3 regions of the Paenarthrobacter sp. TRD_SC_7 genome follow, and region 3 is predicted to be linked to each of the others. Evidence: riboswitches for the same ligand, from Rfam matches in the RefSeq annotation. Region 3 holds a riboswitch; each other region holds the start of a gene.

Region 1 (9,790 bases), 1.1 Mb from region 3:
GGCCGCCAGCACCGCACCGGCCGCGATGACCAATCCGCCAAGGACCACCCCCACGTCCAGCAGTGAGTACGTGGATTCGCGTGCCCACGTCCGTTGCCCGCCGCCGAAGCCGCGCGCTTCCATGGTCACTGCCAGCCGGGATGCCCTCCGAACCGCCTGAACCAACAAACCGAAACTCTGGCCGAGCGTGGCCTTCAACCGCTGGAAGGGGCTGCCTTGGGAACCAACACCGCGTGCACGGCGGGCCATACCAATGGTCTGCCACTCCTCCGCCATGAGCCCTACAAGCCTCATCGCAGCCAGGGATCCGAGGACAAAGCGGTGCGGCAGCTTGGCCTTCTGCGCCAGCGCATCGGCCAGATCCGTGGGATCCGTGCATGTCATCAGCAGGATCGCCGGCAACGCGATCGCCAAACCGCGCAGCATGAAACCCAGCCCCAGCTCAAGGGAACCTTCACTGACGGACCAGAGTCCGACGTCGAGCAGTACAGCGCCGCTGTCCGCCGCCACTATTGCGGTGCTCCAGCCGCCGATCGCTGCCGCAATGATCAGGGGCCAGGCCCGCTGCCACAAAAGCCTGATGGTGAGGCCGGCAAGCGGGAAGAGAACCAGTTCCGCAAGCAGCGCCGTCGACGCAGACACCCAGTCGATGGACAAGGCCAGCACCACGGAAATCAGGAAGACCGCCATGAACTTCGCCAAAGGGTTGGCGCGAGTCAGCAGGGCGTGGTTGCCGCGGATGTTCAGTGCATCCCTCACGCTGCACCCGCTTCCTGATACGTTGCTCTGCCTTCGGTTATCGGGCCGAGCCGTAGTTCGGTTCCGCCGAGTACAGCGCTGAATTCCTGATCGTGGGTCACAGAGACCACCGCGGTTCCGGCGTCCAGCAACTCGGAAAGGAACGACGCCAGCTCGGCCCAGGTATTCGCGTCCTGGCCGAAGGTGGGCTCGTCGAGCACAAGGACTTTGGGGTGCGCGGCCAGCACCGTGGCCACCGAGAGCCGGCGCTTTTCCCCGCCGGACAGCGTATAAGGATTGGCGTCGACGAGATGTGTGAGCCGCAACCGTTCCAGCAACTCGTCCACGCGCTCCTCGCCGTGGCCCAGATGCTTCGGACCAAACATCAACTCATCCAGGACCTTGCCCGTGACGAACTGATGTTCCGGCTCCTGGAACACCGTCCCGATGCGGGAAATCAGCTGATCAGCTTTCCACTTGAACGGATCAATGCCCGCACCCTCGGAAAGTTCGACGGCGGCACTCACTTTGCCGTCCACAGGCGCCAAAAGGCCTGCCAACGTGAGCGCGAACGTGGACTTTCCGGCACCATTGGGACCCGTAATGGTCAGGGCTTGGCCTGCCCTGACCTGCGCACTGATGTCCGTTTGCACCGGAACGGGCGGGATGGTCTTGAAGCCTTTGCGCCGTGGCTTTAAGCGGGAAACAGCAAGGTCCTGGGCTGCGAGGAGAAGCTGCGCGGCGTCTGGTTCTTTATGGCGGGAGCGGGTTGCCGGAACGTACCCCGGCACCCAGACGCCAGCCGAGATCAGCAGGGTGCGGGCCTCGGAAAGGACCTGGTCGGGAGGGCCGTCCAAGAGTACGCCACCGGCAGCATTCCCGGTCCCTGCGGCCGTGCTGGATCCTGCGGCCGACCCTGGCTGCAGGACCACAATCCTGTCCACCAGGTCTTTCCACACGGACACCCGGTGTTCCACAACAACCAGCGTGGCGCCGGTCTTGTCCAGGCATCGCCCAACAGCATCACGGACCTCCAGCACGCCCGCCGGATCCAGGTTGGCCGTCGGCTCGTCCAGCAGGATCAGGCCTGGGCGCATCGCCAAAATGCCCGCAAGCGCAAGTCGTTGCTTTTGACCGCCGGAGAGTGCCGCCGTCGGGTGATCCAGTGGCAAACCGCCGCCAACAGCGGAACGCAACCCGACGTCGTCGAGCGCTTCATGGACGCGAGACCAAATCTCGTCTCGCGGCACAGCCAGGTTCTCCGCCCCGAACGCAACATCGTCACCTACCCGGGAGAGGACCACCTGGGTTTCCGGATCCTGCTGCATCAGTCCGGCGCGTCCCCGCTGCTCGCGGGGCGCAACGCCGTCGATAAGCAGTGAACCGGACTCGTCCGAGTCGTCTTCCTCATCGCCCAGCACACCGGCGAGGGCATGCAGGAGCGTGGACTTGCCCGCCCCCGAAGGACCCAGCAACAGCACCCGCTCCCCCGGTTCGATCCGAAGGTCCAGGCCTCGGATGGCAGGCTGGGAGCGGCCGGCATGCCGCCATCCCCAACCCTCGGCGGAGATGGCGGCCGGCCTCACCGTGCCGCTTTGCTTGGCGGACATCAGCTGAAGACTGGCTCCGAAGCGGCCTTGCGGGACGCGAATGAGCTCAGCACGCCCGTCTTGGCCAGGCCGCGTGTGGCAATCCAGGACAGGGCGCCCGCAATGATCGCACCGGAAATTGTGGTGAAGGCGATGTACGCCAACTTGTCCACGGCTTCGTAGGCGATGTTCCAGCCCCAAGGCAGGAAGGAGTCGTTCAGGCCGCAGAAGAGACCTGCGCCCGCGCCGGCGAGGAGGGCGGTGGGCAGGTTGAACTTCTTGTATCGGAACGCAGCGAAGATGAGTTCCGCGCCCAGGCCCTGCAGGACGCCGGAGATGAGAACGGTGGTGCCGTACTGCGAACCCATGATGAGCTCACCGGTTGCGGCGACGGTCTCGCAGAACAAGGCCGCACCGGGCTTACGGATAATGAGCATGCCCAGAACCGCGGGGATCATCCAGCCGCCGGCAATAAGGCCGGTGAGCGGCGGGTACGTCGCGTTCATGGGGATGGATACCAGTGCGGCGCCCTGGGACCATGCCCAGAAGATCACGCCGCCTGCGATGGCGATCAAAGCCGCCACAACGATGTCTACAACACGCCAGTTATAACTGGTCTTCTTCACGTTTACCGTGGTCATTTTCTGCCTCCTGAGGTTACAGGAGGGGAAAGTGCTCCCCGGATCCCGGTTTCGGCTTGCGCCGCCCGCATCCGGACACTCTGAGAAGCTCGACTCCCTTGCGCCGGTACTAACCGGATCAGGTTCGAGGGTCTGCGGCTGTCCGCACTCTCAGCGCCCTCGCGTCTCTTGCATCTCTGCAAGGTCCGACGGCGGCGCTCCCCTGTCGTTATCAAATCTGCCCTGATGGGCTGGTTCAGTTTACACCTGAGTCTGTGGCGGGTGTTGGCCTGTTGCCGGCATGCGGTCACAATCGGCCATGTCACCAGTCCGGGACGCGCGTTGCGGGGCCCGCTCTGCGCGCTCATCCCCGGTTTTGGCACGCACACCAGGCCCCACAACACGAGAGGGTCCGTTGCGGGGCCCGCTCCGCGCCCTCATCCCCCGTTTCGGCACGCACACCAGGCCCCACAACGGACCTGAGAGAATAGACCAGCAGAATCCACCGCGGCGAAGAGGCTCCTATATGACTGACCTTCCCCAGCAAGACCTCCCCCTTTCCTCCGAGGTGCCCCAACCACGCCTTGCCGCAAGCGTCATCCTGCTCCGTGACGCCTCGGGCGGACTCGAAGCCTTTGTCCAGCACAGGGTAGACACCATGGACTTCGCCGCTGGAATGGTGGTCTTTCCCGGTGGTCGGGTGGATGCGGCGGACGCGTCCGGCTGGGACTACCCGGCAGAGCTGCTTCAACGCCACGCGGAGGACTGGAATCAGAGCTCCATCGGCATGGACCCGGGCGAAGCAGCGAAGAACGCCGGGACGGTACTCACTGCAGCCATCCGCGAGGTTCAGGAAGAGGCCGGGCTCAGCATTGATGCCTCCCACCTCCGTCCGTGGGCCAACTGGATCACCCCGACGGACATGCCCAAGCGCTTCGACACCTACTTTTACGTTGCCAAGCCGTCCCCCGAGGCTGAACCCCGGCACCAGACCACGGAGGCCTGGCAATCGCTGTGGATGCCGGTGGAGGGAGTTCTGGCAGCAGAAGCCGCCGGCACCCTGAAACTGATGCCGCCCACGTATTACCTGCTCAAGGAAATCGCAGGGTTCGGTACCGTGGACGCTGTCTGGTCGGCCCAACACCCTGTCGTCCCGGTGCTTGCACCGGTTGGTTCCATGGCGGCGTTCCTCAAGGAGCGGGAAAGCCGCCGGTAACAGTGTGGGCTGGACCTTTCCAGTTAGGCTTGGGGCATGAACCTCTTCTTCAAGCTGATAGGTGCCGGAGTAAGCCTCGGGGCAGGATTTGTAGGCACCAAAATCGTCAATAAAGGGTGGGAAAAGGCCACCGGCAACAAGCCGCCCTTGGGCAATGACGACATGGAAACCAGCCTGCGTTCGGCACTGACCTTCGCGCTGATCTCAGCGTTTGTCAGCACGCTCATTCAGGTCCTGGCGAGCCGGGGCACCCAGCGTGCCATCGCGCGCTTCGCCAAGACCCACGACATCGTCTAGGCGCCCGCCAAACAACACAACGCCGGGGTCGCCCACAGGGTGACCCCGGCGTTCGTTGCAGCATCTATTGCTAGCGGTCGCTCCCGGGCTCTTGCCCCGCGGCCGCCCGCTGAACAACCGCCTCGAGTTCATCCTTGGTGAGCTTTTCGCGGTGCCCGTGCTTGGTGCGGTAGGCGGAGCGCCCCACCATGTGGGCAGAGACGGGTGCAGTGAGAAGCTGGAAAATCCACGCCACCAGCAGAACGGGCCACACCCACCATGTCCGCATCTGCAAGCCAATCGCGGCAAGCATAAGGAACAACCCCAGGACCTGCGGTTTGGTGGCTGCGTGCATGCGGCTCATGAGGTCCGGAAATCTCAACAAGCCAATGGCCGCGCCGAGCGACATCAGCGCGCCCACCACCAGGAACACTGCAGTGACAGTGTCGATCACGGCATCCACGCCTGTGGCATCAGGACTCATTGCTCTGTTCCCTCCGTTCGGCCACGAACCGGGCAACGGTCACCGAGCCAATAAACCCGATCACCGCCAGAGCCACCAACAACACCAGGTTGTTTAGGTGCTTGTTCATTGCCATGTCGATTGCCAGGGCGGCACCCAGGATTGCCAACAAGACGTCCGATGCCAGAACCCTGTCCAACAAGGACGGGCCAATCGCGATGCGGACAATTGCCCCTGCCGCGGCCAGGCTAAGGATCACAGCTGTGGCCACGAGAACGAACTCCTTCATAGCGTTGCCCCTTCCATTCCCGGGCGCTGTTCGGCATTGAGGGCTGCGACTTCTTCGCGCGTGCCCATGATGCGGATCAATCGCGCCTCGATGACTTGGGTTTCCTCGCGAATCTTGTCGATGTCCGCTTCTTCGTAGATATTGAGCGCGTGCAGGTACAGCGTGGACGTTGAGCGGTCCACTTCCACCACCAACGAGCCCGGGATCAGCGAGATGACGTGGCCGGTGGCCGTCACCATCAAGTCTGAATGGCTCCGCAAGGGAACGGCGACGACGGCGCTGCGGACCTGGGGTCCCTTGACCACTGCCAGGTACAGCACCAGGAAGCTCGCTGCCACCACTTTGGCGAGGAACATCAGGGCGAAGGGAATAGCGCGCAGAATGTTGAACCTGCCGCTGAGTTCCACCGGCGGAAGGTAAAAGAACTTGGCTACCAGTACGGCAATCAGGGCGCCGAACAGCAAGTTGCCCGGGCTGAAGTCCCGCCACAACGCACCCCAGACGATCACCAACCAGATGAGCAACGGCAGTTCTGTGCGGAACGAAATAGCTTTGCGGCTCATCTGGCATCACCCGTCTGCACTTCATCTGTTTGTGCAACCGGCGGCACTTGGACGGAGTCGCCCAGGACCGAATGGATATAGGCCGAACGGTCCAACATGATTCCTGCGGAGCCGTCGGCAACCTTGAACAAAGGACCTGCGAAGACGGTCAGTGCCACGCCGAACGCCACCAGACCCGCCGTCGACCCCACCATGGTCCGCGGCAGTACCCCCACGTTTCCAGAGGCTAGAAGCGCGGGGTCCGGGTACTCAGCGTCCTCGGGCTTACGCCAGAACGCCCTGTTCCAAACGCGGGCGATTGCCAGCAAGGTGAGCAGGCTGGTGACCACGCCTCCAACCACCAGCACAATAACCAGCGGCGTTCCCAGCTCTACACCGGCCTGCAACAACCCCAGCTTTCCAAGGAAGCCGGAGAACGGTGGAATGCCTGCCAGGTTCATCGCTGGAACAAAGAACAGCAATGCCAGCAGCGGTGAGAGCTTCGCCAGGCCGCCCAAGCGATCAATGGACGAGCTGCCACCGCGGCGCTCTATAAGACCAGTGACCAAGAACAAGCTGGTCTGCACCGTGATGTGGTGGGCAACGTAGAAGACCGCGGCGCCCAGCCCGGCCACGGAGCTCATCGCGAGGCCAAACACCATGTAGCCGATGTGGCTCACCAAAGTGAAGGACAGGAGACGTTTGATGTCGCTCTGGGCTAAGGCACCCAGAATTCCGACAATCATGGTCAGTAGCGCCACCACCATCAGTGGGACGTTCAGGGTGTCCCCTGGGAATAAGAGCGTTTCCGTGCGGACCATCGCGTAGACGCCCACTTTGGTTAGCAACCCGGCGAATACGGCAGTCACTGGAGCGGGAGCAGTTGGATAAGAGTCGGGAAGCCAGAAGGACAAGGGGAAGACGGCTGCCTTGATCCCGAACGCCACCAACAGCATCACGTGCAGGAGGTTCTGCGTGCCTTGATCCAGTTCGGCCAGCTTGATTGCCAGATCCGCCATGGTGATGGTTCCCGTGGCTCCGTAGATCATGGCGATGGCGATGAGGAACAGTACGGACGACACCACGGAAACCACAACGTAGGTCACACCCGCACGGATACGCGGCCCCGTTCCGCCCAGGGTCATGAGGACGTAACTAGCCGTCAGCAGGATCTCGAAGCCGACGTAGAGGTTGAAGAGGTCACCGGTGAGGAACGCATTGGACACGCCCGCCACCAGAATCAGATACGTGGGGTGGAAGATCGAAACGGGTGCTTCCTGGTCGCCATCGGCCATGCCCTGCCCCGTGGCGTAGATCAGCACCGCGAGGCTCACCACGGTGGAAACCACCAGCATGAGCGATGAGAACTGGTCCACTACCAGGACAACGCCCCACGGCGGCAGCCAGCCGCCCAGCGTGACCGATGTAGTGCCGCCATCCCATACAGAGATCAGGAGCAGGCATTCGAGCAACAACGTTGCACTGAGGATGCCAATGCTTACCACCCGCTGGGCGCTGTGGTACCGGATCAGAAGGAACGCCAGGGCAGCACCCAGAATTGGTAGGAGGACAGCTAGCGGCGACAGGTTCGCGAGATTCACGCGCTGCCTCCTTCCTGGGTTGTTGCCGTGTTGGGGGTCTCTGTGGCGTCCGGTTTGTCGCGATCTGCAGGCTTGGCCGGGGTGATGGCGAACTCGGAGGTTTCCAGCGGGACAATAGCGTCGTCCTCGGCATCGAAGCTCGGAGTCTTGGCCACCCGCACGTCTTCCAGGTCATCCTGAATCTCGTCCTGACGAGCCAGGACCCACGTGCGGTAAATGATGCCCAGCATGAAGGCAGTCACAGCAAACGAAATGACGATCGACGTCAGGATCAGCGCCTGGGGCAGGGGATCGTTGTACGTCTCCGGGTTCGTTTCCTTGTCAAACAGCGGTGCAAGGCCGGCGTACCCTCCCGTGCTCAGGATCAGGATGTTGGTGGCATTGGCCAACAGCATCAAACCCAAGAGCACGCGGGTCAGGCTGCGTTCCAGGATCAAGTAGATGCCGCAGGCGTACAGCACGCCCATGACTATAAGCAGGGTCAGGTTGATGCTCATGCGTTACCTTTCCCGAGCGCAGCGGATTCAGCGGCTTCGTGGGCAAGCTCAGGATGCTCAGCAGCGTCCTCCTCTGCCAGTGGCGCGCCTTTACCTTCGAAATGCTCGTCGATTTCGGCGCCGAGGCTGCGGAGGACATCGAGCGCCAGACCCACCACCACGATGTAAACGCCGATGTCGAAGATCGTGGACGTTACGAATTTGACGTCGCCGAAGACGGGCAGCCAGAACTCGATGATCGCGCTCTGGAATACCTGTCCGCCGAGGAAGAGCGGAACTAAACCGGAGGCTGCCGCCGTCGCAAGTCCTGTCCCCAAAAGCGTGCCGGCGCTTATGGTCGCTGCCTCGCTCAACTCAAACCGACCGCCTGCCAGGTAGCGGATGGTCAAAGCAAGGCCTGCGGTGAGGCCTCCCGCGAAACCGCCGCCAGGCAGGTTGTGTCCAGCGAGGAGGAGGTAGATGGAGAAGACGATCATCGAGTGGAAGATCAGCCTGGTCACCACTTCGAAGATGATCGAGCGTCGTTCCGGTGCCAGCGTACGTCCGGCCACCAGCCACGCGTCCCGGGTGACGTCGGTGAACTTCTTGGCGACAGCCAGCGTGGCCCCGTCGCGTGAATCGCGGTCGACCCCGGTGCGGCGCCCAACGCTGCCTTCCGGCACGGTCTCGGCTGTCTTGATTCGGTCGCCACGGCTGCGGACAAAGATCAGGCTGGCAACACCGGTGGCAGCAATCGCCAACACGGAAATCTCGCCGAACGTATCCCAAGCGCGTATATCCACCAGGGTCACATTGACCACGTTCAATCCCCCGCCGCCTTCATAGGCCAAGCGCGGGAAATCGAGGGAGATGGGAGTGGCCACACGGGCTCCCATGGCGTAGATGGCCACGAAGATCATGGTGATACCAAAGGCTGCGCCAATGATCACGCGGATCACCCGGAGCCTGCCGCCGGTCCTGTCCCTCAGTTCGGCGGGCAGGCTGCGCATGGCCAGCACGAAGGCCACCAGCACGATGGTTTCCACGAGCATCTGGGTCAGGGCCAGATCCGGAGCCCCTTGCAAGGCAAACATCAGCGCGATGCCGTAGCCCGTGACGGACACCATGAGCACGGCAAGGAAACGCTTATTGGCGCGAACGGCGGCCAGCGCACCCACAACGATGCCAGCCCCAGCCACCATCTGCAGCGGGGAATTCGGGTCGATGAAGTAGATGCCGTCCGGCAGGGGCTTGTTCGCCACAATCAAAGCCGTCAGCGGCACCGCGAAAGCAACCGTGAGGATCACCGCGAGGTAGAAGTACAGCGAACCACGCTGCGTGCGGCCGGTGACCCAGACTGCAACGTCGTCCAAAGCGCCGATGGTGTGCTGGTAGGCGCGGTCGCCGTCCACCCAGTCCGGGACCAGGCCCTGGGCTCGGGAGACGAGGTTGCGTCCATAAAACATCGCGGCACCAGCTGCGAAAGTTATCGCTGTCAGCCCCAAGGCAGGGGTGAGGCCGTGCCACAAAGCCAGGTGTCCGGCGTCGACGGCGTCCGGGCTGTCAGCGAACAGCGCCGCGTAGGGCTGGATCCATGTGTCCACGGGTGCTGGCCACAATCCGTAAAGGATAGTGAGCAAGCTGAGGATGGCGGGTGCTGCCAGGAACGCGGGTTTGATCGGTTTGAACGGGGTAGCTTCCACGCCGGGCTTGACGGCAAAGGCGCCCCACATGAATCGGGCGCTGTACGCGAAAGTGAGGATGGAGCCGATCACCAAGCCCACCAGAATCCAGATGCCCCAAACTGGCGCATCGTCGCCGGTACCGTAGTGGACGAAAGCCTCGAAGACCGACTCTTTGGCAACGAAGCCCGCCAACGGCGGCAGACCGGCCATGGAGGCCGCGGCAATACCGGCCACCACGCCGAGCGCCCGCGAAGACCGGAAGACACCGGATAGTTTGCGGATATCGCGTGTCCCG
Region 2 (9,790 bases), 480 kb from region 3:
TTGTCGCGGACCGCATTGGGGAGGGAATCCTGCTGGCTGGACATGTCCTCCACATGGCTTGTGGCTTTGTGGGCCAGGTTTTCCCTGGCGGTGCTTGGCATCGCGGATATGATCCTTTTCGACAAATGGCCCGGCAAACCGGGAAGGGCTCTTGGGAGGATTGTAACTCCGAAGGCTGGGCGCTTGCCCCAGCTGATGCGCGGAGGTCCACGACACAGCGGCCTTCCCTGGGAACGTGCAGTGGTGTGAGAGAATGAACATGGCCGGAAGTCGATCCACATTCGAAATCCGGTCCGGTGACTTTGTTCCCAAGACCGCCAGTATGAGCTGGGCTTGCCCGGATCGCGTGATCCTCGGTAGGCCCGCCATGACAATGGACGGCACCTGGTTGTGGCAGCAGAACAACGGGTTTCAGAATAAAGCCGCCGGCCTTCCAGGGCTGCCGCACCCCAATGATGGTGCGAACCGGAAGGCATACTGCCGACTTCTGTCAACGCCTGCGGGTTTTGACAATATTTGCTCCACTGGGCGCCGGATGTGGCGGCGTCGCTGGGGCAGGAGTGTTGCCATATATGGATAATGACCAGGTTGTAGCCGTTAATGACGAGGCAGCTCCCGCGGAAGCTGCGGAAGCGCCAAAGAAAGCCACCAGGACCCGGCGCAAGGCAGCGCCCAAGGCTGCTGCTGACGTAGAGGCGCCTGCGGCTGAGACGCCCAGCACCGAAGTAGCCCCTGAGGCTACCGCGGCACCAGTGCGCCGCACCCGTTCCCGCAAGAAGGCAGAGCCTGCCGAACCGCTGCCAGGCTTGGGCGATGAAGCTACTGCCGCGCCGGAAGCCGCCGCAGAAACCAAGCCCGAAGCGGCTGCTGAGCCTGCCCCCGAAAAACCGGTCCGCCGTCGTCGTACTGCCAGGCCCAAGGCTGAGGCCGTCGAGGCGCCTGCTGCTGCAGAAGCCGCCGCAGAAACCACGACGCCGGACGCTGGCTCCCAGCCAGAGGCACCAGCCGTTGAGGTAGCTGCTGAAGAGCCCGCGTCCGAAGAGACGCCTGACGAAGAAGCCGCCCAGGCCGCGTCCACTTCCTTGTTCATGGAGCCGGTCTCCATCACGTCCATGATCTTCCAGGCCCCGGACCTCACCACCGTCCCCCGCGTTGCCACGGTGGAAGAGAAGACCGAGGAGCCCGAAGAAGAAACCGAAGCCAGCGTTGAGGGCGAGCTGGAAGACGCAGGTAGTCGCCGCCGTCGCAGGAGCCGCGGCCGCCGTGGTCGCCGCGGAACCGAGCGCGAAGAGAATGAGGCTGAGGACGGCACCGGGTCTGAGGACGAGGAAACGCCGGCAGCAGAAGCCCTTGAAGAAGGCGTCACGTCGCGTCGTAGGCGTCGTCGCCGCCGTGGGGACCAGGATCTTGAACTGACCGGCGGCTCGGACGATGACCCGCCCAACACGGTCACCCGTGTCCGCGCGCCCCGCCCCATCACGGAGACAGCCCCCTCCAACCGCGTCACCGGCGTCAAGGGCTCCACCAGGCTGGAGGCCAAGAAGCAGCGCCGCCGCGAGTCCCGTGAAACCGGACGCCGCCGCCAGGTCATCACCGAGGCCGAGTTCCTTGCCCGCCGTGAGTCGGTGGACCGCCAGATGATCGTCCGCCAGCGCGACGACAGAATCCAGATCGGTGTCCTGGAAGACGGTGTGCTGGCTGAGCACTTCGTGTCCAAGACCCAGCAGGACTCCCTGATCGGCAACGTGTACTTGGGCAAGGTCCAGAATGTTCTGCCTTCCATGGAAGCTGCCTTCGTGGACATCGGCCGCGGACGCAATGCAGTCCTCTACGCCGGTGAAGTCAACTGGGACGCAGTCAACCTCGAAGGCCAGCCGCGCCGGATCGAGAACGCCCTGAAGTCCGGCGACTCTGTCCTGGTCCAGGTCACCAAGGATCCTGTGGGACACAAGGGTGCCCGCCTCACCAGCCAGATCTCCCTGCCGGGTCGCTACTTGGTCTACGTGCCCGGTGGTTCCATGACCGGTATCTCCCGCAAGCTGCCCGACGTCGAACGCAACCGCCTCAAGCGCATTTTGAAGGACCGTTTGCCGGAAAACGCCGGTGTCATTGTCCGCACGGCCGCTGAGGGTGCGTCGGAGGAAGAGCTTACGCACGACATCAACCGTCTGCGCGCACAGTGGGAAGGCATCGAAGGGCAGGCCACGTCCACCAAGGTCCTGGCTCCTGAACTGCTTTACGGCGAACCAGACCTCACCATCAAGGTTGTCCGTGACGTCTTCAACGAGGACTTCTCCAAGCTGATCGTCTCCGGCGATGACGCCTGGGACACCATCGAGGCCTACGTCACGTACGTTGCCCCTGACCTGGTGGGCCGCCTTGAAAAGTGGACCAAGGAACAGGACATCTTCTCCGCGTGGCGCATTGACGAGCAAATCCACAAGGCCTTGGAACGGAAGGTCTTCCTGCCGTCCGGTGGTTCGTTGGTCATCGACCGCACCGAAGCCATGACCGTGGTGGACGTCAACACCGGCAAGTTCACCGGCAGCGGTGGAAACCTTGAGGAAACGGTCACTAAGAACAACCTTGAAGCTGCTGAGGAAGTGGTTCGCCAGCTTCGCCTGCGCGACATCGGCGGCATCATTGTCATCGACTTCATTGACATGGTCCTGGAATCCAACCGCGACCTCGTCCTCCGGCGTATGGTCGAGTGCCTTGGCCGCGACCGCACCAAGCACCAGGTGGCCGAAGTGACGTCGCTGGGCCTGGTCCAGATGACACGCAAGCGCATGGGTACTGGCCTCCTTGAGGTCTTCGGTGAGCAGTGCGAGCACTGTGCCGGCCGCGGCGTCGTCACGCACGACGAGCCCGTTGAACACCGTCGCGCCAACGTTGTGGCTGCTGAACACCACCGCCCGCACACGGAGGCGCAGCCGCCTGCTGCGCGGACGGAGCGCAAGCGCCGCCGCGGCAAGGGTGGGGGACAGGCCATTGTCGAAGCTCCCGCGCAGGTCCACACGACGACGTCCGCCCCGGCTGCACCTTCGACCACGGCGGAACCCAAGGATCCCGCCCGGCAAGCTAAAGCCGAGGCAACCAGGGCTGCCCTGGCAACGATCGCTGCTGCGGCGCACGCCGCTCACCTGCACGACGACGAAGTTCACCGCGCAGAAGAGCAGGCACGGGCGGCGGGTCAGCACGAGGCGACCACCGACTCCGTAGTCAGCGGCGAAACGGGAGAGTCGGCCCGCGAAGCCGCAGGCCGGGAAACCACTGGCCGGGAAACCACAGTCCAGGAAGCCAGGTCTACTCCGGTCCTGCGCTTCGGCGGAGAAGAAGTAGCGCTGCCGTTCGTTGAGCACCACGAGGAACCGCAGGCCGCCAAGCCTGCCATGAGCCTGGATCTGCTGGCCGAAGCGTTCTCGCACCTCGGTGCTGCTCCGGCACCTGAGGAAGAAGCCGCACCTTTTGCCGCCCCCGAGGCGCCTGCGGCACCGAAGGTTGATGCTCGGGAACGGGCTGCCGAGGAAGACCCCGAGGCTGCTTCAGCACCGCGTGGTCGTCGTGGCCGTCGAAACCGAAGTGCGAGCCGGGCCCAGGGCTCGGCTAATGAAACCAGTGTGGAGCACCACGAAGTGACTGCCTCGGCCGCGCGTGGGGCAGCCCATAAGGCCAAGGCGCCTGTGGAACCCGCAAAGAAGGCGCCGGCGGATGAGCCCATCATCCTCGGAGTCGGAGTGCCGGCCTCCGAGCTCTAGTCGTCAGCAATATGAGGGCCCCGCAATCCGCCAAGGATTGCGGGGCCCTTTGCTGATTCCGGGAGGATTCGAGAACGGAGGCCATTGTGGTCACATCCCGGCTTCAACAGGCCGCGGTTCCCGTGCAGTGCTGCTTCCCGGCTAGGCTGGGGGACTGACACGGGGTGCCAGGCGAAGGGCCGGGCTGAGATTCAAACCCGTTGAACCTGTCCGGTTAGCACCGGCGAAGGGATGTCCTCATGACTACATCGTCGTATTCTCCTGTGTACCCACTGGTCGCTTCCGGCCGACCAGCGCCCCGGGTGTTGAGCATCGCCGGCTCGGACCCTTCCGGCGGCGCCGGAATTCAGGCGGACCTGAAGAGCGTCGCAGCACTCGGAGGGTACGGCATGGCTGCCATCACGGCTCTCACCGCGCAAAACACCGTGGGGGTCAGTGCCGTCCACGTCCCTCCCGCGCGGTTCCTGCGCCAGCAACTGGACGCCATCAGTAGTGACATCACGATTGATGCCGTCAAGATCGGAATGCTTGGCGATGCAGCCGTCATAGACGAGGTCCGCAGCTGGCTCGAAGAGGTGCGTCCCGCCGTCGTGGTCCTTGATCCGGTGATGGTGGCCACCAGTGGTGACCGGCTCCTGCGCGAGTCAGCGGAGAAGGCCCTGCGTTCGCTGCTCCCGCTGGCGGACCTCATCACGCCTAACCTTCCTGAACTGGCCATGTTGCTGGGGGAGCCTGAGGCAGCAGAATGGGCTTCGGCGCTCGACCAAGGCAAACGGCTGGCGGCGGAGTACGGAAACACGGTCCTGGTTAAGGGAGGCCACTTGCCAGGACCGGACTGCCCTGATGCGCTGGTGAACACCAGCGGGTTGCTGCGGCAGGATGTGATTGAGGTAGCCGGTCACCGGGTTGAGACGAAGAACAGCCACGGCACCGGATGCTCCCTGTCCTCCGCTTTGGCCACGGCCCAGGTTCGTAACCGTGATTGGGAAGCCTCGCTGCGGGAGGTGAAACCGTGGTTGCTGGGGGCATTGACGGCCTCTGACGCCCTCCAAGTAGGCCAAGGAAGCGGGCCGGTGCATCACTTCCACCACCAACGGACGCACCGGGCGGGCGACTTTGCCGCGACCCTTTGGAAGGAAGCCGCTCCGGAACTGAAGGCGATTTATGGCCTTGAATTCATCAGGGGTCTACAGTCGGGGAGCTTGCCCGAACATGAATTCAACTACTACCTCGCGCAGGATGCCATCTACCTCAACGGGTACTCCAGGGTGTTGGCACGTGCGGGTGCCTTGGCCCCCACAGAGGAAGAACAACTGTTCTGGGCCAAGGCATCACAGCAGTGCCTGGAGGTTGAATCGGAGTTGCACAGGAACTGGCTGAGCACCCGGGAAGCGTCGACGGTTACGGGGCCGGTTACCAAGTCCTATGTGGACCATCTGCTGGCGGCGTCCGCTTCCGGCAGTTACGCGGTAGTCCTCGCGGCGATTCTGCCCTGCTATTGGTTGTACGCCGAAGTGGGTCAGCAGCTTCATGCGGCCTACGTGGATGCCGGAGCCCCCGCAGATCACGCATATGCCGACTGGCTGAAAACCTACGCCGATCCGGAATTTGCTGCGGCAACGAGGGATGCGATCAACTTCACTGATGCCGCGGCGGTTGCGGCTTCCGAGCGGGAACGGGCAGCCATGGTGGAGGCTTTTGGGCATTCCTGCCGCTACGAAACGGCGTTCTTCGATGCTCCCAGGCTGTTTGCGCAGGCATCCCTGGAAGCATTTAGCGGCCTATTGCGGGGACACGTCAGCGCGTCGCTGACCGAATCGCGTTAATCTCGCCCAAACCCTGTAGGCTGTATGGGCACGGTGCCGGGAGAGTCCGTTACAACTGGTGACGCAAGTCACGAGGTAGCCTCCGGACCCGGCCTCATTTGCAGCTGAAGGTCAAACTAGCGTAATCTTGATCTTCGGTGCTTACGCCAACACTTGGGTTATGCCCCTTGGAATTGTTCATGGGATGACTCGCGGACTTCGATCAGAAGTCCACGGCGTTGAGGCACAGCGCGAACCAGGCCTGATTCCGGTTAAAGGTTCCGCACGCAAATTTTGTAATAAACGTCGAGAGAAGTGAGTACCCAAGTGGTGTACGCGATTGTCCGCGCAGGCGGCCGCCAAGAAAAAGTTTCCGTTGGAGACTACGTAACGCTGAACCGCGTCCCCGGTGGAGCCGGTAGCACGCTTGAGCTGCCCGCATTGCTCCTGGTTGACGGCGAGAAGGTCACCTCCGCAGCTGCGGAACTGGCCAACGTCAAGGTCACGGCTGAGATCCTCGAGGACCTCCGTGGTCCGAAGATCGTCATCCAGAAGTTCAAGAACAAGACCGGCTACCGGAAGCGTCAGGGTCACCGTCAGGAACTGACCAAGATCAAGATCACCAGCATCGCGTAACTTTCGTTACCCGCTGTTCAGGTTTTTCAGTTTCCCCAGAAATTTAGAGGCAGGCATTTCACATGGCACACAAAAAAGGTGCGAGTTCCACTCGCAACGGTCGTGACTCCAACGCTCAGTACCTGGGCGTCAAGCGTTTCGGTGGTCAGGTAGTTTCCGCTGGCGAGATCATCGTTCGCCAGCGCGGAACCCACTTCCACCCCGGCGCAGGCGTCGGTCGCGGTGGCGACGACACCCTGTTCGCACTGCAGGCCGGTGCGGTTGAGTTTGGTACTCGCCGCGGCCGTCGCGTAGTGAACATTGTTGCTGCTGCAGCTGCAGAGTAACAACAAGTTCTGAACCGGTGGAGCGGGCCAAACGGCCCGCTCCACCGTTCTTTTAACCGCATTACAATCGACTAGGGCGCTTCTAGCGCACCGGTTTATGCAACAGCGCTGGTAACAGCAACAAACGCTGTAAGACAGCAACTGAGGAGATCCACGTGGCGAGCTTTGTAGACCGGGTAGTCCTGCACGTATCCGGCGGAACCGGCGGCCACGGCTGTGTCTCTGTAAAGCGGGAGAAGTTCAAGCCGCTCGGTGGCCCTGACGGCGGCAACGGCGGCAACGGCGGCGATGTCATCCTTCGCGTATCCGCCCAGACCACAACTCTGCTTGATTACCACCACGCCCCGCACCGCCATGCCACTAACGGTGGCCCCGGTATGGGTGACTGGCGCGGTGGCAAGAACGGTGAAACCCTCATTCTTCCTGTGCCCGACGGCACAGTGGTTAAAACCAAGGACGGCGAAGTCCTGGCTGACCTCGTAGGCGAGGGTACTGAGTACATTGCAGCTGCCGGTGGCCAGGGCGGCCTCGGCAATGCGTCACTTTCATCGCAAAAGCGTCGTGCCCCGGGCTTCGCCCTGCTGGGTATCGAAGGTGAATCCAGCGACATCGTCCTGGAGCTCAAGTCCATCGCAGATATCGCGCTGGTTGGCTTCCCCTCTGCCGGCAAGTCGAGCCTCATTGCAGCCATGTCTGCTGCCCGGCCCAAGATTGCCGACTACCCCTTCACAACGCTTATTCCCAACCTTGGCGTGGTGCAGGCAGGCGAGATCCGTTTCACTATCGCCGATGTTCCCGGCCTTATCGAAGGCGCCAGCGAAGGAAAGGGCCTCGGCCACAACTTCCTGCGTCACGTAGAGCGCTGCGCTGCACTGGTTCATGTCCTTGACTGCGGAACCCTTGAATCAGACCGCGATCCCCTCTCCGATCTCGCCATCATTGAGGCCGAACTGGAGAAGTACGCAGTAGATATGAGTTACGCCGGCGTTGACGGCGAAGTAGTGCCCCTGAATGAGCGGCCCAAGCTGGTAGTCCTCAACAAGGTGGACCTTCCCGACGGCAAGGACATGGCTGAGTTCGTCCGACCGGACCTCGAAGCCCGCGGCTATCGCGTTTTTGAAGTATCGGCAACAAGCCACGAAGGCTTGCGTCAGCTTGGCTTTGCCATGGCTGAGATCGTCAAGGCAGCACGTGACGCCGTTCAGACTGCGCCTCCCAAGGTGGCTCCTCCCGTCCTGCGTCCGCGTGCCGTCAACGAGTCCGGCTTCAAGATCCGCCGCGAGGAGAAGAACCTCGAGCCTCTGTTCCGCGTCTTGGGCGACAAGCCCGTGCGCTGGGTCAAGCAGACTGACTTCACCAACGAGGAAGCCATTGGCTACCTTGCGGACCGCCTTGCCAAGCTTGGTGTTGAAACTGAGCTCTTCAAGGTTGGCGCCAAGCCCGGGGACACCGTGGTCATCGGTGAAGACGATGGCGTGGTGTTCGACTGGGAGCCCACCATGATGGCCGGCGCCGAGCTCCTGGCAACGCCTCGTGGAACCGATATCCGCGTTGCGGACATAGGCGACCGCCCCACTCGTTCGCAGAAGCGCGACGAGCAGATCGAACGCCGCGAAGCCAAGGCCGCTGCGAGGGCCGAGCTTGAAGCTGAACGCAAGGCGGGCATCTGGACTGAGTCAGTCAGTGGTCGCCGTGCCCAGGCAGTGAAGGAAAGCCACCTGGATTCCGGTGATGACGACTAGGACCGTCGACGCTCCGAACCTGGCTGAGGGGCTTGAGCGCCAGGCCCTTGCCACTGCCAAGCGGATTGTTGTCAAGGTGGGTTCGTCCTCGTTGACCAGCATCAAGGGGGGCATCTCCGAAAAGTCCCTCACCGGATTGGTCAATGCCCTCGCCGAGAAGCGCAATGCGGGTACAGAGATCATCCTGGTGTCCTCGGGTGCCATCGCTGCCGGGCTTGCCCCTTTGGGTCTCGCCAAGCGCCCCAAGGACCTGGCCACGCAGCAGGCTGCCGCAAGTGTTGGGCAGGGACTGCTGATGGCACGCTACACGCAGGCCTTCAGCGCCCACGGTGTGACGGTCAGCCAGGTTCTGCTGACCGCCGATGACCTCATGCGCCGGACGCAACACACGAATGCCTTCCGGGCCTTGGACCGGCTGTTGAACCTCGGCGTCGTACCGGTAGTTAATGAGAACGACACCGTGGCCACGCATGAGATCCGCTTCGGCGACAACGATCGCTTGGCCGCCCTGGTGGCGCACCTGGTTCGCGCCGATGCGCTCGTGCTGCTCTCCGACGTCGACGCCCTTTACGACGGCCCGCCCACCCAGGGCGCCCGGCGCATTCCACTGGTGCGTGGTCCCCAGGACCTTGAGGACGTTACCATCGGCAAGGCGGGTAAGGCCGGCGTCGGAACCGGCGGCATGATGACCAAAGTGGAGGCAGCGTCGATTGCTGCCGGTTCGGGTATCCATGCCTTGGTCACGTCCACGGCCAATGCCGGTGCGGCTTTGGCCGGCGGGGATGTGGGAACGTGGTTCGCCGTGAACGGCAATCGCAAGCCGGTCCGCCTCCTCTGGCTGGCGCACCTGGCGACGGTTCACGGCCGTTTAATGCTCGACGACGGCGCGGTGAAAGCAGTGCGCGACCGGCACCGGTCACTCCTTCCCGCAGGTATTTCCGGCATCAGTGGTGACTTTGAAGCCGGAGACCCCGTGGAGATGGTGGCCCATGACGGAACGGTGGTGGCACGCGGTCTGGTGAACTACTCTTCGGAAGAACTTCCGCGCATGCTGGGCCGTACCACCCAGGAGCTCGGCCAGGCCATGGGCCGGGGCTATGACCGCGAAGTTGTTCATGTTGACGATCTGGTGCTCCTGAGGGCGCCGCGCTCATCTAAACTTGGAGCATGACTGAAGCGCTGACCCCCGACGCCCCTGTGATCTCCGACGTGGCCGGTACAACCGGCCAGACGCCGGAGAACCCTGCGGCAGGCGGAGTCCCGTCGTCACCGGAAGATGTCCAGGCTGCCGTGCACGCCATAGCCGACCGCTCCCGTAAGGCTGCCCGCCGCATGGGGCAGGCGAACCGTGCATGGAAAGACCGTGCGCTGCGTGCCATCGGAACTGCCTTGGTGGAAAACAGGAAGCACGTGCTGGAGGCCAACGCCAAGGATGTGGCCCTGGGCCGCGCCAACGGCACGTCAGCGGCACTGCTGGACCGTTTGACACTGACTCCTGCACGCATCGACGGCCTGGTTGCAGC
Region 3 (9,790 bases):
AGGCTCGCGCCGCCGCGCTGCCGTTCCAGTTCGACGCGCTTTAGTCCCACTTCTTTGAGGAGCTGAAGAACCGGTGGGGCAGTACCGTCGTCGATCTGCTGTTGGGCCCCCTTGTAGCTCAGCTTTGCCCTGCTGCGCACGGCGGCGCGGGCAACGGTGACGGCAAGCACTTCAGCATCCGCGTCCAAGTCGAAGTCCCAGACAAAAGCACTGCAGTCCTGGTCAGCCAGCAGGCTGCCGGCGTTCTCGCTGATGACCTCCGGATGCAGCGGGATCCGGCCGTCAGGGGCGTAGAACGTCTGCCCGCGCTGACGCGTTTCGGTATCCAGCGCACCACCGGGCGCCACGAAGGACGGAACATCGGCGATGGCATAGAAGACCTTGTATCCGTCACCGGCCCGCTCAATGAACAGTGCCTGGTCCAAGTCGGTGGACGTAGCAGGGTCGATGGTTACAAAAGGTATGTCCCGCAGGTCCTGGACCGGCAACTCGAGGGTCTCCACTGCCTCCCGGGCCTCTTGAACGGCCGCTGCCGGGTACTCGCCAGGGAGTTCCAGCTCTGTCCTCAGGGCGGCAAGGGCCGCGGCGAGCTGGTCAGACGAATCGTCGACGTTGGGCGCAATCCTATGATGTGACACGAAAATCAGGTTAGCCCGAAATGGGCCGATAGTCTTGGACGCCCTGGCGAAAAAACCCGCCGTCCGTGAGGGATGGCGGGTTATTTCTCGAAGCACGTATGTGGCCGGGGCTACTGGCCCGGCGGAGGTGTCAGCGTGAAGGTTGCGGCTTCATCGCCATAGACATCGGTGACCACAATGGTGGTGGGGCCATTCTTGACGTCAAACGCGATAACTCCCTGCTGCACTTCTCCAGGGGCAACAGTGCCCATGGGCAGGCTCCCCAGTCCTTCCTCGAGGAAAAGCAGTTCTCCCTTTTTGCCGTCAGCATCGTAGGCCTCGAAGTTCGTTGACGCGGCGAAGCTCGTCCCCGTCAGTGTCTCCCAGGAGACCTCCAGGACGAGGAAACCTCCGTTGGCGGGCTTCATGTATGACATGGAGGGAATTTCTTTGGTGTAAAGGGAGTCAACGACGCCGACCTTCACTGTGGTGCTGTCATCGACGTTAACAGTGAAGGAGTTCGCCTCGCTGGCAGTTCCCGAAGACGGCAACAGCGGCCCCTGGCTGGCCGAAGGGAGCGGCGCGACAGGTGTGGTTCGGCCCTGCTGGACCGCAGCAGCCACTAGAGTCAACGACAACACCGTGGACACGATTCCGAGGATCAGGCCGGCAAACCAGACGACGACGGTGATGATCCACGCCTTCTTCTTGTTCTCCGGGTAACCCACCAGCGGACGGCCTTGCTTGTCCCGCGCGTTTCCTGTCAGCGTGATGATGAGGTCCACGATGGACCAGATACCGAAGCCGCCCGCGGTGAGCAGCTTGGCCACACCGGTGCCGATCTTGCCCAGATAAAAGCGGTCGACACCAAGGCCACCCAGGAGCAGCGACAGAATCCAGGTGGTCATGAAGGACTTGGCCGGAGCACCTGCTCCCGGGGTTCCGTAGGGACCGAAATCCGGCCCGGGTTGGTAACCGGTCGGGGCTCCACCCTGGAACTGGCCTGCAAAGGTGGAGGGGCCTGAGGGGACCGGTGGAACTCCTGCTCCGGCCTCGTTCTGGGGCGAGGGCGGGTAACTCGGGTGACTCATTAATGATCCTTCGGTGAAGTGGGTGCGAGGAGGAGGACTTGCGTCATGCGGGCATGCGGCAGTCAACTCACTTCGAGCCAGCCTAGTAGGAGTGGCGCTGGAAGCAGGAACCCGGCTTCGAGGAGGTTGTGGACGGCCAGGGATAATCTTGGATCATGGGCACTTCCCCGGACGTCGCAATCTCTGCGGGGCAACTCTCCACGGAGTTGCTCGGAGCCATGGCATATGGCGAGCTGTCCGCCTTCGGGCGGCTCTCCCTTGATTCCCGCTATGCACCCACGCTTCACGACAGGTCGGTGCTCGGGAAGATCGCCGTCGGGGCCTACGGCAACTTTGCCCTCCTCAGCGACCGATTGTCCGAGATGGGTGTCGATCCCGAACAAGCCATGCTGCCGTTTCAGCGCTCCTTTGATCATTTCCATGAGCGCACCAAACCGGGGGACTGGTTCGAGTCCTTGATGAAGGCCTATGTCATCGATACTGTGTCATCGGACTTCTACAGGGCCGTCTCCATGTTCCTCGACCCAACAACGCAGCATTTCGTTGAGCGTGTGGCTTCCCCCGATCAGGCAACGGAAGTCCTTCGCGTCCTGCTGAGACGGGCCTTGGCCGATGACCCGCGCCTGGCCTCGCGGCTGGCGTTGTGGGGCCGCCGCTTGGTGGGAGAAGCCTTGACGCAGGCGCAGCGCGTCGGCATGGAGCACCCCCTGCTGGGCCCAACGCTAAAGAGTGGTGGGGACGCGCGTGCTGCGGTCAAAAGGCTGACGACGGAACTCGCTGATAAGCACGCGCGCCGGATGACAGGCCTTGGCCTGACCGCGTAACCGCCTGGCTGCCTGACTTTCGCTAGACGGTGTCGAGCGCTTGCAGCAGCGACTTTGCTGCCGCCGTCGGGTCCGTCGCCTCGGTGATGGCACGGACGACGACGATCCGGCTGGCTCCCGCGGCCACTACCTGTTCAACGTTGCTGAGGTCGATGCCACCGATGGCAAACCAGGGGAGCGTCACACCGTTGCTTGAACGCTTGCACGCTTCCGCGGCATATGTGACCAGATCCGGACCGACGGCTTCGCGGCCGGGTTTGGTGGGTGTTGCCCAGACCGGACCCACACAGAAATAATCCAGTCCCATGGGACCTTGGGAGGTGGCGATTGCAGCGTCGACTTGTCCGGGTGTGTGGGTGGAAAGGCCGATGCCGGTGACGTTCGGCAAGAGGGTGCGGGCGGCCGTCAAGGGCAGGTCCTTCTGGCCGATGTGGAATACGGGAGCCCCGGAAATACTGGCAACATCGGCCCGGTCGTTGACTGCCCAGAGCCGACCACGCCGTTGTGCCACGCTCCGCAGGACGGCCAAAATATCCAGTTCCTCCGCAGCTTCCAGTGCCTTGTCGCGGAGTTGGATGATGTCCACGCCGCCTTCAAAAGCGGCGTCCACAAAGTCTTCAAAATCGCCCTGCCGTTTACGGGCATCGGTGCACAGGTAAAGGCGGGCGGAGGCGAGGGCATCAGGCTGGGTCATGGAAACCAGAGTAGTTCCTCTAAACTGGGCACGTACTGCGGGAGCCGCGACGTTCGTCATATGACTGTCCGGCTGAGAGGGCTTCAGCGCCGACCGCTTGACCTGATCCGGCTAGTACCGGCGTAGGGAAGGAAACGCATGGCAGATCCCCGCCATACTGCCATCCAGGCAGACGTGGCCGTCATTGGTGGCGGCGTCATCGGCCTCGGCATCGCGCACGAAGCCCGACGACTTGGCCGTTCAGTTGCCCTCATCGATCCAGCGCCCGCGTCCGGCGCGACGTTTGCCGCTGCCGGCATGCTTGCACCCGTCAGCGAACTGCACCACCAGGAAGAAGATCTTCTTGACTTGATGCTCGAGTCTTCCCGGCTCTGGCCCTCCTTCGCGGACGGCCTGCACCCGGGGGGAGGGGACAGTGGATATCGCACGACGCCGACCCTCGCCGTGGGTGCCGATGCAGCCGACCGCAGGGCGCTCGCAGACTTAAGGTCGGTCCAGCTTGCGGCTGGCCTGGAAGTCGAACCTATCGCTCTGCGGGACGCGAGGCAACGGGAGCCGTTCCTCAGCCCGCAGATCTCCTGTGCTTTTGACATCCCTGCCGACCACCAAGTCGATCCGAGGAATCTCGCGGCATGCCTCCTGGCAGGACTGGCAGCCCACTCGCCAAGTGACAGTTCCTGGGTGCCGGACGCCGATGACGGATTCGCAGTTGCTTCCCGGGCGCGCGGTTTGCTGTGGGAAAGCGGGCGTGTCACCGGCGTGGCGCTGGACTCAGGAGTCACCGTTCACGCCGGAGAAACGGTGGTGGCCAACGGGCTCGGGGCGTCCCAACTCTCCGGTCTCCCTGATGGCCTGAGCCTTCCGGTGAGGCCGGTATATGGCGACATCCTTCGGCTACGCGTCCCCGGGCACCTCATGCCCTTGCTCACGTCAACTGTTCGCGGGATGGTTCGTGGGGTGCCTGTGTACATCGTGCCCCGGGACGACGGAACTGTGGTGATTGGAGCCACGCAACGCGAAGACGGGTTGTCAGCCTCTTCCAACGCGGTCTCGGCGGGTGGCGTTTACCAATTGCTGAGGGATGCCCAAGCATTGGTCCCCGCAGTAGCGGAACTGGAACTCTTGGAAGCAACCGCCCGCGCCCGCCCTGGGACTCCGGACAACGCACCGCTGCTCGGACGGGTCACCGGTTCCGACGGCGACATTGCAGGTCTGGTAATCGCGACGGGATTCTTTCGCCACGGCGTCCTCCTGAATCCGGTAACCGCCAGGATCGTGGGGGAACTGATCAACGATTCGGTCGACCCCCGATGGGTGCATTTCCGACCCGATCGATTCGCCGCAAACGCCTCTGGACACCGGGGCCTCACGCCAGCTGTACACGCTCCCACCAAGGAAACAGCATGAACATCAAACTCAACGGATCCGATCACGCAGTGGAGGACAACGCATCCGTCAGCACTCTCGTCACGGCCATCACCGGTCGCGTCCTGGACCCCCGCGGACAGGCAGCCGATGGCGGGAAGCTGGGAGTCGCCGTCGCCCGTAATTCCGAGGTAGTGCCGCGCAGCCAATGGGCCGCGACGGCACTCGCCGACGGAGATGAACTCGAACTCGTCACTGCAGTCCAAGGAGGCTGAATCATGACAACAGCAAACATTGAGGTCCGTACCGATTCCTTGGTGATCGACGGTGTCGAATTTGGGTCCCGCCTGATCATGGGTACCGGCGGTGCGCCCAGCCTGGACGGCTTGGGTTCTGCGCTCCTTGCTTCGGGAACGGAGCTCACCACAGTGGCGATGCGCCGCTATTCGCCCGCCGAAACCGGATCGCTGTTCCAGCTGCTGGTGGACCACAACATCCGCGTGCTGCCCAATACGGCGGGCTGTTTCACTGCCAAGGACGCCGTGATGACCGCTGAACTGGCTCGGGAGGCATTGGAAACCGATTGGGTGAAGCTGGAAGTCATTGCCGACGAACACACACTCCTTCCCGACGCCGTGGAACTGGTGGACGCAACGGAACAACTGGTCAACCGTGGCTTCAAGGTTTTCGCTTACACCAATGACGATCCCGTCCTGGCGCTGAGGCTTGAGAATCTGGGTGCCACAGTAGTGATGCCCTTGGGATCGCCCATTGGGACCGGCCTTGGCATCCTGAACCCGCACAACATTGAGCTGATAGTGTCCCGAGCCTCTGTACCAGTGGTCCTCGATGCGGGGATCGGGACAGCTTCCGATGCTGCCTTGGCCATGGAGTTGGGCTGCGACGCCGTCCTGCTAGCCACAGCTGTAACACGGGCGCAGAACCCGGTGCAGATGGGCGAAGCCTTCAAACATGCTGTGATCGCCGGTAGGCTGGCCAAGCAGGCAGGCCGGATTCCACGGCGGGAGCACGCGCTCGCATCCTCGGCGATGGAGGGCCGGGCAGAGTTCCTCTGATGAAGGAGCAGTCATGGCAGGCACGGAAGACCAACTGACTCAAGCGGCCATCAACGCTGCTCTCGGGGACCTGCCGGACTGGAAGTACCAGGGTGGCCTGGTGACTGTCTATAAAACCTCGACGGCGGCGGACGCGCTTGCACTCATCGCCGCGGTTGGAGAAATCGCCGAGGATCAAAATCATCATCCGGACCTGGAGTGGCGCTACAACAGGGTTTTTCTCCGCTACGTATCCCACGATGCGGGCGGCCAGGTGACCAAACGTGACGTTGCCGCTGCCACCGCTGTCAGCGAAGCGGCCGCAAATATAGGTGCAGCCGCGCAGCCTGAGCGGTATCCGGCGTCGTGAAGAGCCGAGATGGCAATTAACACCAATCCCAAGCTCGACCATTGGTGTTAACTGCCATCTCGCGCCTCAAAGCCGCAGCGCCTTGGTGAGCGCCGCAGTATCGTGCTTCGTCCGGGTCCGGCCCAAGAAGAGCACCACGGCAACCGCCGCAACAGTGCCGAGAACAATCGGCAGGACCCACGGAATCCATGTGGCGCCAGGCTGGTAGCCCAACCCGGCGCTGATGAATGCGATCCAGCTCAGGGTGCCGACAGCTGCTGAGACGCCGGCAGGCAGCGCGATCCCGTATTTGCCGTGCCGCTTGTCGTTGGCCCACACGATGAATCCGGTGGCAATGGTGGCCAAAACCACCACGACGAGAGAAAGCATGAAAACTCCTTAGCGGACGACGAGACGTGGGGCTGGGCTAGAGGGCGCCGAAGCCTACGCGGCGAACTTCCTCGGCGCCGATCTCCACGTAGCCCAGGACGTTGCCGGGAACGATGATCTGGCGGCCCTTCTCGTCCGTAAGGCGAAGTTCGGAGCCCTTGGTCACGGCCTCGGCCACGATCTTGGCAACCGCGTCGGCATCCAAAGAGGATTCGAGCACGATCTCACGGCCAACGTTCTGAATGCCGATCTTTACTTCCACAGCAAGGCCTCCAAGCCAATCAAGGGTTAAGTCAGTCCTCTATTTGTAGCCTAGGACTCTTTGGGGAATCGACTGATTCCGCGCCAAGCTAAACGATAGATCAGATCGCTGGCCACATCGAGGTCCAGGTTTCCATCCGTTTCAAGCCAATACCGGGCGCTGACCTGCGCCATTCCGGCTAAACCACGCCCAAGAAGCTGCGCTTCAAGCGGGGGCAGCTTGGTGTCCTCGGCAATGACGTGGGCCACGGCGTCAGCAAAGGTTTTGTTGAAAGTCTCCAAACGCGAGCTGACGTCGGGGTCGTTAATGAGGTCCGACTCGAATACCAGGCGGTGTGCTTGGTCGTCGTCGGCAATGAACCTGTAGTAGGCGCGCATGACGGCCTTGACGCGTTCCTTGTTGTCCGTGGTGGAGTTCAGGGCGTCGAGCATCAGCTGCGTCAGGGTTGCCAAGTGGCTGTCCAAAAGGGCCATATAAAGCTCACGCTTGGACGGGAAGTGCTGGTAAAGCACTGGTTTGCTCACGTGGGCAGCTTCTGCGATTTCGTCCATGGCCGCCCCGTGGAAACCGTTGGAGACGAAAACTTCCAATGCCGCGTTCAGCAACTGTGCGCGGCGCTCGTCCCGCGGCAACCTTGGTGAACGCGTTGTACCTGCCCGTTCCTGCTTGGCCGGTGCCCCATCGTTTGCCCGTGTGCCGTCAGCCACAGTCTGCCGCCTTTCCTTTGCAGTTATGACTACTCTACCGGGGGGTAATATGACCGGGCGGCATCGGCAGGCATACATTGGGGTATGGCCTCAATTGTTGCTGCCCACACTGCTGCGCCCGCTGTCCTGCCGCCCCTCGTTGAACCGGCCGCCGAACTCACGCCGGCAGAGGTGGAGCGATACTCCCGGCATCTCATCATTCCTGAAATTGGCGCCCTGGGCCAACGCAGGCTTAAGAATGCCAAAGTCCTCGTCATAGGAGCAGGCGGACTTGGTTCTCCTGCGTTGTTGTACTTGGCTGCCGCCGGTGTAGGGACCCTCGGCATCGTGGACGACGACGTGGTGGACCTCAGCAACCTGCAACGCCAGGTCATCCATGGCGTGAAGGACGTGGGCACGCCCAAGATCCAATCCGCACGCAACGCCATCGCCGAGCTCAACCCCTTGGTCAACGTTGTCCTGCATGACATCCGGCTCGACTCTTCCAATGCCTTGGAGCTGTTTGCGCAGTATGACCTCATCCTGGACGGCGCCGACAACTTTGCCACGAGGTACCTCGTAAACGACGCCGCTGCCATCCTCGGTAAGCCCTACGTCTGGGGCTCCATCTTCCGGTTCGACGGCCAAGTGAGCGTCTTCTGGGCCGAACACGGTCCCACCTACAGGGACCTCTATCCTGAAGCTCCTCCCGCCGGCTCCGTGCCGTCCTGTGGTGAGGGTGGCGTGTTCGGCATGCTGTGCGCCGCGGTTGGATCGCTCATGGTGACGGAGGCCGTTAAGCTGATCACCGGCGTCGGGCGTACATTGCTGGGCCGGGTGGCGCTGTTCGACGCCTTGGGTGGAAGTTGGCGCGAGATCAAGGTCTCCAAGGACCCTGAAGCCGAACCCATCACGGAACTGACCGACTATGAGGCATTCTGCGGCGTGACGCCACTTGCGGCCACGGACCAGGATCACACTGTTTCGGCCAAGGAGCTCGCCGCCATGATTGCTGAGCGGGAGTCGGGGGAGCGGGACTTCGAACTCGTGGACGTCCGTGAGTCCGGGGAGCACAGCATCGTCAGCATCGACGGTTCCCGCCTCATTCCGCAGGGTCGCATCCTCTCCGGCGAGGCGTGGGTGGAGCTGCCGCAGGACAAAGACATTGTGTTCCACTGCAAGGCAGGCACGCGCTCGGCTGCCGTTCTGGAGGCGGCGCAAAAGGCTGGCTACACCCGCGTCAGCCATCTCGACGGCGGTATTCTCGCCTGGGTGCGGGATGTGGAGCCGCAAAAGCCCGTCTACTAAGCGGAGGGGTGGGCGCCCAAGTAGCAGAGGAGGGCGGTCAGGCGCTTTCGGAGCGGAGTTGCTCGTGATCCACCGGGCACTCGGCGGCCGGGGCAACAGCCTGGGGCTGTTCCACCTGGATACCGTAGAGGGCCTCGAGCGCGGCAACATAGTCATCCTGCTGGCCGTTGGCTGCGAGTTCGCGGGCACGGACGGTGGGGATGTGCAGGAGCTGCTTGACCATCCGGCGCAAAGCGAACTCCACCTCTTCGGCAGCGGCAGTACAACCGTGGCGGGCGCGGACTTTTTCCATTTCCGCGTCCAGGACGTTCATGGTGTGGCGGCGGAGCGCCACGATGGCGGTGTCCACGGAGCGGGCTTCGCGTTCGGACTCGAATGATGTGGCAGCGCCGTTGACGATTGCGCTGGCTTGCGAGAGTGACTCTGCCTGTTCCTGAGGCGCAGCGAGCCGTACGGATTCGAGCGTCAGGAGTTCAACGCCGTCGAGTTCGCCCACTGCAGGATCGAAATCATGGGTAAGGGCGAGGTCGATAGCGATCAGGGGTTTGCCCGAATTCGCCCGGACACGGGCTAGATCTGCGGCCTCCACCCGGTTGTCGGAACCGCTGCAGCCGATCATGACGTCAGCCGCGGCAACGGCAGGGGGAAGAGTGTCGGCGTCGAGCGCTGTTCCGCCGCGTGTTGCGACGAAGCCTTCGGCGCGGCCGGAAGAAGAATAAACAGAAACATCCGTGCAGCCGCGCTCACGGAGAAGCGACATGGTAGCGCCGGCGTAGGCCCCGGTTCCGAACACAACCACTTTCTTGGTGGACCAGTCGTCATTTTCGGCGAGGTCAGTGGCGAGGTCCAGTGCGACCGAGACGATCGAAAGCCCACGCGAGCCGAGGGCGGTTTGCGCGCCTACGTCCTTGGCGGTCTTCGACGCTGCCTGGAAGAGACGCACGAGGCCGGAGCTGGCGGTGCCTTCCTGCTGGGCCGTGATCAGTGCCCGGCGAACCTGGCCTGCAATTTCACGCTCACCCACCACGGCTGAATCCAGTCCGGCGCTCACGGCGAAGAGGTGCCGGGTGACGTCCGGGCCAGTGTGGGTGGCAAAGGATCGGGAGACGAGTTGCTCGTTGAGGCCGCTGAGTTCGCTGATCTGTGACA

What was found. A riboswitch is a leader RNA that binds a small molecule or an ion and turns the genes downstream of it on or off. The one in region 3 is predicted to bind thiamine pyrophosphate.
Region 1: another riboswitch for thiamine pyrophosphate. It lies ahead of AC0J5Z_RS04665 (ECF transporter S component); the one in region 3 lies ahead of thiO (glycine oxidase ThiO).
Region 2: another riboswitch for thiamine pyrophosphate. It lies ahead of thiD (bifunctional hydroxymethylpyrimidine kinase/phosphomethylpyrimidine kinase); the one in region 3 lies ahead of thiO (glycine oxidase ThiO).

The regions. Positions count from the first base shown of each region.
Region 1 is NZ_CM149587.1:934,042-943,831, reverse strand. Features, by position in the region: gene AC0J5Z_RS04675 (energy-coupling factor transporter transmembrane component T family protein) at 1-759, opposite strand, end outside; gene AC0J5Z_RS04670 (ABC transporter ATP-binding protein) at 756-2,348, opposite strand; gene AC0J5Z_RS04665 (ECF transporter S component) at 2,348-2,968, opposite strand; TPP riboswitch at 3,046-3,182, opposite strand; gene AC0J5Z_RS04660 (NUDIX hydrolase) at 3,474-4,163, shown strand; gene AC0J5Z_RS04655 (DUF4235 domain-containing protein) at 4,200-4,460, shown strand; gene mnhG (monovalent cation/H(+) antiporter subunit G) at 4,531-4,923, opposite strand; gene AC0J5Z_RS04645 (MrpF/PhaF family protein) at 4,913-5,191, opposite strand; gene AC0J5Z_RS04640 (Na+/H+ antiporter subunit E) at 5,188-5,754, opposite strand; gene AC0J5Z_RS04635 (Na+/H+ antiporter subunit D) at 5,751-7,334, opposite strand; gene AC0J5Z_RS04630 (Na(+)/H(+) antiporter subunit C) at 7,331-7,831, opposite strand; gene AC0J5Z_RS04625 (Na+/H+ antiporter subunit A) at 7,828-9,790, opposite strand, start outside.
Region 2 is NZ_CM149587.1:2,498,350-2,508,139, forward strand. Features, by position in the region: gene AC0J5Z_RS12230 (vitamin K epoxide reductase family protein) at 1-44, opposite strand, end outside; gene AC0J5Z_RS12235 (Rne/Rng family ribonuclease) at 573-3,758, shown strand; TPP riboswitch at 3,909-4,007, shown strand; gene thiD (bifunctional hydroxymethylpyrimidine kinase/phosphomethylpyrimidine kinase) at 3,998-5,584, shown strand; gene rplU (50S ribosomal protein L21) at 5,891-6,199, shown strand; gene rpmA (50S ribosomal protein L27) at 6,262-6,525, shown strand; gene obgE (GTPase ObgE) at 6,681-8,267, shown strand; gene proB (glutamate 5-kinase) at 8,257-9,438, shown strand; gene AC0J5Z_RS12265 (glutamate-5-semialdehyde dehydrogenase) at 9,435-9,790, shown strand, end outside.
Region 3 is NZ_CM149587.1:2,013,950-2,023,739, forward strand. Features, by position in the region: gene AC0J5Z_RS09790 (RNB domain-containing ribonuclease) at 1-638, opposite strand, end outside; gene AC0J5Z_RS09795 (TM2 domain-containing protein) at 749-1,708, opposite strand; gene AC0J5Z_RS09800 (ferritin-like fold-containing protein) at 1,864-2,532, shown strand; gene thiE (thiamine phosphate synthase) at 2,555-3,226, opposite strand; TPP riboswitch at 3,254-3,372, shown strand; gene thiO (glycine oxidase ThiO) at 3,365-4,633, shown strand; gene thiS (sulfur carrier protein ThiS) at 4,630-4,866, shown strand; gene AC0J5Z_RS09820 (thiazole synthase) at 4,870-5,667, shown strand; gene AC0J5Z_RS09825 (4a-hydroxytetrahydrobiopterin dehydratase) at 5,681-6,016, shown strand; gene AC0J5Z_RS09830 (hypothetical protein) at 6,083-6,385, opposite strand; gene AC0J5Z_RS09835 (DUF3107 domain-containing protein) at 6,423-6,647, opposite strand; gene AC0J5Z_RS09840 (TetR/AcrR family transcriptional regulator) at 6,698-7,432, opposite strand; gene moeB (molybdopterin-synthase adenylyltransferase MoeB) at 7,439-8,641, shown strand; gene AC0J5Z_RS09850 (glutamyl-tRNA reductase) at 8,679-9,790, opposite strand, start outside.